2 regions of the Pararhizobium sp. DWP1-1-3 genome follow, and region 2 is predicted to be linked to the other one. Evidence: riboswitches for the same ligand, from Rfam matches in the RefSeq annotation. Region 2 holds a riboswitch; the other holds the start of a gene.
The links. A riboswitch is a leader RNA that binds a small molecule or an ion and turns the genes downstream of it on or off. The one in region 2 is predicted to bind cobalamin.

Region 1 (3,758 bases), 470 kb from region 2:
GCGGCGGAACTGATGTGCGGCGTTGGCGAACTCGGGCTGTCGTCCGGTCTCAGCCACATCGTCACGGTCACCGATGTCTTCCTGGAGCGCATGTTCAGGCGGATGGGCTGCCCCGGCGAGCGTATCGGCGAACCGCAGCGGATCGGTTCCGTCTACGCCGTGGCCGTTGCCTGGGAGGTTACGCCCGACCTTCTGGAACGGATGAAAAGCGTCGCGGAAATCGGCGGATCGGTGCTGGAAAGGCCAATGTCCCTGGAAACCGCCCGGGCGGCATAATTGCCTTGCCCCGGGAGAGCCGCCGATTGTGGCTCTCCCGCCTCGCCTCGCATTAAACTCCCGCCTGCCGTTAACGCTGCCATGCAGCAACCGTTGCAGCACCGTCGAATGACGTTATGATAAGGGCAAAGTCAGAGTGCGCAGGATGTTCCTTCGTACCCGGCACGTGCCGGTATGCTCAGGCGAGAGGAACACGTGACCTTCCGTTCGAAATCCTTTGCGGCGCTGATCGCTCCGCTTCTTCTGGTCATGACGACCACGGCCGATGCCTCGGCTGTGTGCGAACGGCTGAATGCCCGCCTTGCCAGCCTGCCGAAGATCGTCGCCTCCAATGCCAATCTGCGCGACTACACCAGCGCGATCTCCCGCCAGAACCTGGATCTGCGGCAGGCGCGCAGCGATCTGAGACGGCTGGGATGCAGTTCCGGCAGCGTCATCATTGTCGGTGGCCCGAACGAAGACGCCTGCTACAGCCTCGACGCCGAAATCTCTCAGATGGAGATGGATCTCGAAACGCTGAAAGCCCGTCGGCAGAATCTTCTGGAAGGGGGCGCCAGCGACATCACCCGGCGGCGCATCCACGCAGCGCTTGCCGCCAATCGCTGCGCCGAGGAGGAGGATGAAGTCCTCAGTGCCGCCGTCGAAGAACCGGAAACCCACCGCAACATCCTGAACGATCTGCCGCCGATCAGTGAAGACGAGCCGGACATGCGCGGCAGCAACGCCGACTTCGCCACGCCGGATGACGGCTTTGGTCCAAGCGCGGACTATCCGGGCAGCCTGCGCACCATGTGCGTGCGTACCTGCGACGGCGCGTTCTTCCCGATCTCGTCGAACTCGTCCCCGGCCGATTTCCAGCGCGATGCCGAAACCTGCCAGCGGCGGTGTCCGGGAGCGGAGACGGCGCTCTACTATCATGCCTTGGCGACCGAAGAGACAAACCAGATGGTCTCCGCCGCCACCGGCGAACCCTATGCCGACCTGCCGTCGGCTTTCGCCTACAAGACCCGCGATTTCAGCCAGCCCGGTCAGTGCGGCTGCGCTCCCGCCGGACGCACGGCGATACCACAGAGCACGCCGGACGACGGCAAAGGCGTTATCGAGGTTCGCACCCGCAAGAAGGCCGACCCGGTCGAGGTGAAGACCCCCGTTGCCGACCGGCCTTACAATCCGCAGGACAACAAGGTTCGCGTTGTCGGCCCGAGCTTCCTGCCTTCGCAGGAAACCTCGATCGACCTCAGGCATCCAACCGGCCCCGGATATCAGGAACTACAGCAGACCAACTGATCAATCGACTGGTCGCGCACCCCAGCAATCGGAAAACACCAAATCCTTGAGCGGCAAGCGCTGGCGCCAGCCTTTGACGGCCAGTTCCGGCTCGGCATAGAGCGTGTCGACATAACCAAGGCAGAGCCAGGCGATGATGTCGACATGACCGGGGATGTCGAGCACGTCCTTGATGTCGCGTTCGTGAAAAATGCTGACCCAGCCGACGCCGACGCCTTCGGCCCGTGCAGCAAGCCAGAGATTCTGCACCGCGCAGACGGTGGAAAAGGCATCCATGCGCCGATTGTGCGTCCGGCCGAGAACGACCTTGCCTGCCCGGGTCGGATCACAGGTGACGCAGATGCTGACGGGCGCCTTGCGGATCCCTTCAAGCTTCAACGACCGGTATTTGTCCCGCACCTCGCCCTCGAACATCAGCGCCGCCTCTTCGTTGGCCCGCTGGAAGGCTTCGAAAACACGAGCGCGCCGGTCCTCGTCCCGGACGACGATGAAATTCCATGGCTGCATGAAGCCGACCGACGGCGCGCTGTGTGCGGCAGCGAGCAACCGCCCGATGAGCGCGTCCGGCAAGGGCGCCGGCAGGAACTGGTCGCGCACGTCGCGGCGGGTTTCGATGGCGCGGTAGACGGCGGCGCGCTCGTCCGATGAAAATGCGTCCGCCCTCACAAGGCGGTCTTGTGGTTCAGTTTGCATCGTTTGATCCCCAACAATGCGAAACCTCCCGCCGTCCGCGCGGGGCTGGTCCATCTCGTCAGGCCGGTCTTCTGACTGCGGATCATCCGGTTTTGCCGCCTTCCCGGATCGATTGAAGATCCAGTGGCAGAACTCTGAAATGATTCAGAGATTCGTAAAAGCAAAGCCGTCCCCGTTACAGCGCTGGGCACGTCCCGGATTTTCACCGGATTCCCGATTCTCCTGCTTGCGCAGGCACCTGAACGAAACGATATGGCCATAGCGGGCCGCCGTTTGCAAGGCGGCACGCCGGTTCTTGTCAGATCGCCGCGACCGGATGCGGCGATCCGTCATAAGCACCCCAGATCGACTGGTCGAAGCAAATCATCGAACCGGTCATCAGGCCGGATTCCGCCGACGACAGATAGGCGCAGGCGCGCGCCACTTCCGCAGGATCGACCAAGCGGCCGAAGGGTTGGCTGACCGCAGCCTTTTCCAGCCAGTCGGCAGGTGATCCGTGGAATTCGCGCTGAATGCGGTCCTCACCTTCGGATGCCATCCAGCCGATGTTCAGGCCATTGACGCGGATCCGGTTGCGCAGCACCGCGTAGGCCGTGTTCTTGGTCAGCGTTTCCAGCGCGCCCTTGGACGCGCAATAGGCAGAGATGAAAGGCTGCCCGGCCATGGCCGACATCGACCCGATATTGACGATGGTCCCCTCGATTTTTTCCCGGCGCATGACGTTGATCGTTTCCTGCATCAGAAAGAACGGCGCGCGCACATTGATGGCAAACATCCGGTCGAACAGTTCCGGGCTGGTATCGAGGATCGTGCCACGATCGGTAATCGCGGCCGCGTTGACCAGCGCATCGACCCGGCCAAATTCCCTGTCGCAGGCGGCAACCACCTTGCGCGCATCCTCGACCTTTTCCAGATCGGCCTGCACATAGACGACCCGGGTTCCGGTCGCCTTGCCGATCTCGGCCGCCTTGGCCTCGCCTTTGGTGGCATTGCGGCCGCAGATGACGATGCCGGCCGCGCCGCGCTCGGCAAACAGCGTCGCGATCGCCGCTCCCAGGCCTTGCGTTCCACCGGTAACGATTGCGATCTTGCCGTCCAGACGGCCATAGTCAGTGCTCATTGTCTTTCCTCCATTTCGATATCGCCGATGCCAAAAAACTCCCGCCCGGCATTCGGGCAGGAGTTCAAATTGCAAGACATCGGTCCGTTAGCTGAGCTTCTTCTCCGATTGCGCGGCAAGCGCCGCTACGAATGCACTTTCCTCCCAGCCGCCGGACAGAGCTTCGTGCATCAACTGCGCCTGCGTCTTGGGGGCAAGCCCGCCCAACGGTGGATCCCGGTCGAGATTGGTCGGGAACGAATAGCCCTCGGCACAGGATGCGATGGCGCAAGCGGCTTCGCTGCCAGACAAGCGCCCATCCGCCAGCATCGCCTTCAAGGCGGGATAGAGCACGGCGCTCATGCGCTGCCGGTTGACAGTCTCCATCGCCCGCCCGAAAGCG
Region 2 (3,758 bases):
TTCGCCCGGCAAAATCATTCCGCGCTTTGAATGGCGCCAGCGTGCCAGGACCTCCATTCCGACAATGCGCCGGGTCCGCGCATTGACCTGAGCCTGATAGTAGGGAATGAACTCCCCTTTCTCCAGTCCATGCGCCAATTGCCGGCCGACGCGCTGCTCGTTGTTGAGCTGCGCCTTCAAGTGCGCCGAGTACACTTCTACCCTGCCCCGTCCGAGTTTTTTGGCCCGTTGCAGCGCGATGTCGGATTCCGCCAGCAGGCTGGCGATATTGCGGCCGCTCGCCGCCGCGACCCCCATCGAGGCGCCGGTCCGCAAGACCTCATCATTATGCCAGACAGACTGCTTCAATTGCTGCGCCAGCTGCTCAGCGCGGTGTTTGAGATCATCCAGCGAGGTAAAGTTTGCGATCAGAACCGCAAATTCGTCGCCGCTGACACGCGCGATGAACGAGTTCTTCGGCACGCCGGCTTCGATCTGCCGGGCGCAGGATTTCAAAACGTCGTCTCCGGCTGCGTGGCCAGCGGTGTCGTTGATCTGCTTGAACCGGTCGAGGCCGATATGCAGGATCGCCAGCTTTTCGGGGCCGGTCTCGCCGGCGAGTTCCGCCAATCGCCGGTCGAAGAACCGGCGATTGGGAAGTCCCGTTAGGTAATCGTGCTCGGCTGCATATTCGATCCGCTCCGTGGTTGCTTCCAGCGCGACAGCGCGCGCCTCGGCGATCGCCTTCTGCCGCCGCAGTTCGCGATTGAGCAGCACGTCAGCTGTGACATCCCATTCGGCTCCGATGAAGGTGATATGGCCGTCTTCCTCAAAACAATAGGCACGCGAACGCAGGTAGCGTGTTTCGCCATCTGCCAGAATGATCCGGTATTCCGAACAATAAACGTCCTTGGTCAAAATCGCCCGATCGAAGTCGGCTTGGGCTTGAGCAAAATCCTCAGGATGGATCGCGTTCATCCAGACTTCCGCCTTGACCCGCTTTTTGGTCTTGCCAGTCGCGTAGAGCCGGTGCATCTGCAGATCCCAGACGACTTCGTCTTTCTGGGTGTCGTGCTCCCACACACCGATCTGAGAAGCGTCAAGCGCAATTCCCAAGCGGCGAAGAATATTCTGGAATTCCTGTTCGGACCTCGCCGCGTTCATGGTTTTCTCTGTGGAGGATTCTTCGCGTATCAGCGCGGTTTACCCTATGCCAAGGTTCCTAAAGAACTATTGTTCCATCATTTGAGAAGAGTATTTTCCGTAAAAAAACAACCACGGAGTGTTACCGCGAGGCAACCAGTTGCAACCAGGGAGTATTCGGCAATCCATTACATATCAGATTTAGATATTGTACTAAAAAATCAAGACAGACAATGCGTCATTGTAGGTCGCAGCGCTGAATTGACATGACCGGGGCGACGGCATAATCATCGTTGGATCAATTGGTTCCCTGGCGGCGAGGTGCTTTCGGGGAGTAAATGGGAACGTGACGGATGGACCCATTCTGGGCATCTTTATCACGGCCGACCCCGCGACTGTAGAGCGGTCAGAGTTTGTCATGCCGGTATGTGCAGCCGGTAGAAACCACTGCGGCGACGGGCCCTTGGCCCCTGCCCCGGGAAGGTGAGACAAGCTCCTTGGCGCGAAAGCGCCTGACGCCGCGAGCCAGGAAACCTGCCGGTTGATGAGGGGCATGGTGCCCAATTGGTGGGATATTTCCCACGCGCCATCACGGAGGTTGTCATGGCTACGACTACAGTTTCAAGCGTTCCGCTTTCGCTCAACGACCGCATTACCACGGCTATTCTCGCCCTGTTGATCGGCGGCTTCCTGGTTTTCGGCGCCGGCCTTGCCAATTCGGCCGTGCTGCATGATACCGCCCACGACGTCCGCCATTCCTACGGCTTCCCGTGCCATTGATGTGAGCCGTGGAAGGCTTGAGGGCTTTCCACATTCTATCGGTGAAGCGGATGGCGGATTTCCTTTTGGAAATCGCGCGGCCGCGGGCTGCGCCCATGCTCTGGCATCGGGCGGTTTTTGCCTTGAGGAATTGAAACACGACAAGCGTTGAGCACTGACGAGAGATCGGCTCCGCTTGAATTTGGGGGTATCAAATGATTGTCAAAACACTGCTGGCCGCATTGGTGGCTGGATTGATCGCTGGCGTCTTCATGACGGCGGCGCAGGAATTGCGGGTGGTCCCGCTCATCCTTCATGCTGAGGAATATGAGGTCAAGGAACCCGCTGCCGAACCGCCGGCGGCGACAGAAGGCCAGCAGCAGCATTCGTCGCTCAACCACTCTTCGGTGATCGGCGAAATGCTGTCGGCACTGTCGCCGGTCACGCCGGCCTACGCCCATGAGGGCGAACATGAAGACGAGGGCGGCATCATGTTCGGCATGAGCCGGTTCTCCGGCACGCTTCTTGCCAATCTGGTGGCCGGCGCCGGCTTCGGCCTGTTGCTCGCGGGTGCCAGTCTCGCCTTCAACTATCCGATCACCCTGCGCAACGGCGCAGTGTGGGGCGCGTGCGGCTGGTTGACGGTTCATCTTCTGCCCGCCATCGGCCTGCCGCCGGAGTTGCCGGGCTTTCCGGCCGCCGATCTGCATGACCGGCAGATCTGGTGGATCGCAACCATCGTTCTCGCTGTCGCCGGGGTCTATCTCATCGTCCTGCGCGATGAAATCCTTGCAAAGATCATCGGGCTCGTCCTGATCGCCGCACCGCATGCCTATGGTGCGCCGCAGCCGTCTGATATTTCGAGCCCGGTTCCGGCCGTTCTCGGAGCGGAATTCGCGGTCGCCGCCTTGGCAACGACACTGGCATTCTGGATCGTGCTCGGCGTGATCTCCGGCTACCTGAACGACAAGCTTCTGAAATCGGCCTGAGCCTAAATCGTTGCCGCGCAGGCATTGCTTGCGCGGCAACGGCAATCAGAGGCCGCCGGTACGCTCGATATGGGCGTGCAGGCGGTCTCTTTGCGTCTTCGTATCGAGAAGAACGCAAACATCGCAGAAATCCCCGCCCTCTGTTCGATAGTAGAGACAGCAGCCGCTTCGCAGGCGGAACACGCGCTCGACCGCAACGCCATCGCAAACAGCCTCAATTCGCTGATAGCGCACGGCATTAGAGAAAAGCGGCGATCCCGTTCTATTGATGATGGCAAGTGCCTCAGCCATGGCGCGCTCCTCGTCGCCCAAGGCTGTACCAACCTCTAGGAAAGCGCCCGCAATGCCATCGGCCGCCAGCCGCCATTGCGCGACAGGAGAGAGGCCAGTGCGTGCGTGCAGCGCGTCGATCACCGGAAGGACGCTTGCGACAAATAGATCGTGAAACAGTAATGCCCGGTCGTCGCCACGCACAAAACGCTCCAAGCGAAAATGAAGACGGCTGATATCGGATGGACGCATTTCCATGGGGGAAATGCGATCGTGCGGAACGACGGGCTCGAAACGGAACGCCAGGCCATCCGGGCTGAGGTCCGGAACGAGCATCGTCCCCAGATAGACCGCTGCAGCCGCGATGCTGAGATGATGGCTGTAGAAGGAAATGAGATGGGCGGCCCTGACGCGGTCATCCATGCCGGTGGCAAAACGGTTCTGATAGTCCAGCAGGCCGGCGACCATATCGCCATCACGGCGCCATGCCTCGGTGACCGGCAGAAAATCGCCGCCTTTTACCCCCAGCGATACGGCAACCTGCGGAAAATGCTCCGCCTGCCAGGCGGTGGCGGCCTCTGCCTGCCCTCGATCGCCCTCGCAAAAACTGCTTGATTT

Region 1: another riboswitch for cobalamin. It lies ahead of bluB (5,6-dimethylbenzimidazole synthase); the one in region 2 lies ahead of ACP7BS_RS01255 (CbtB domain-containing protein).

What each region holds. Positions count from the first base shown of each region.
Region 1 is NZ_JAFCTR010000001.1:733,005-736,762, reverse strand. Features, by position in the region: gene ACP7BS_RS03625 (acyl-homoserine-lactone synthase) at 1-276, shown strand, start outside; gene ACP7BS_RS03620 (DUF2865 domain-containing protein) at 451-1,563, shown strand; gene bluB (5,6-dimethylbenzimidazole synthase) at 1,564-2,256, opposite strand; cobalamin riboswitch at 2,301-2,514, opposite strand; gene ACP7BS_RS03610 (SDR family oxidoreductase) at 2,555-3,376, opposite strand; gene ACP7BS_RS03605 (phytanoyl-CoA dioxygenase family protein) at 3,464-3,758, opposite strand, start outside.
Region 2 is NZ_JAFCTR010000001.1:261,350-265,107, reverse strand. Features, by position in the region: gene ACP7BS_RS01260 (bifunctional diguanylate cyclase/phosphodiesterase) at 1-1,143, opposite strand, end outside; cobalamin riboswitch at 1,409-1,678, shown strand; gene ACP7BS_RS01255 (CbtB domain-containing protein) at 1,726-1,902, shown strand; gene ACP7BS_RS01250 (CbtA family protein) at 2,097-2,870, shown strand; gene ACP7BS_RS01245 ((2Fe-2S)-binding protein) at 2,916-3,758, opposite strand, start outside.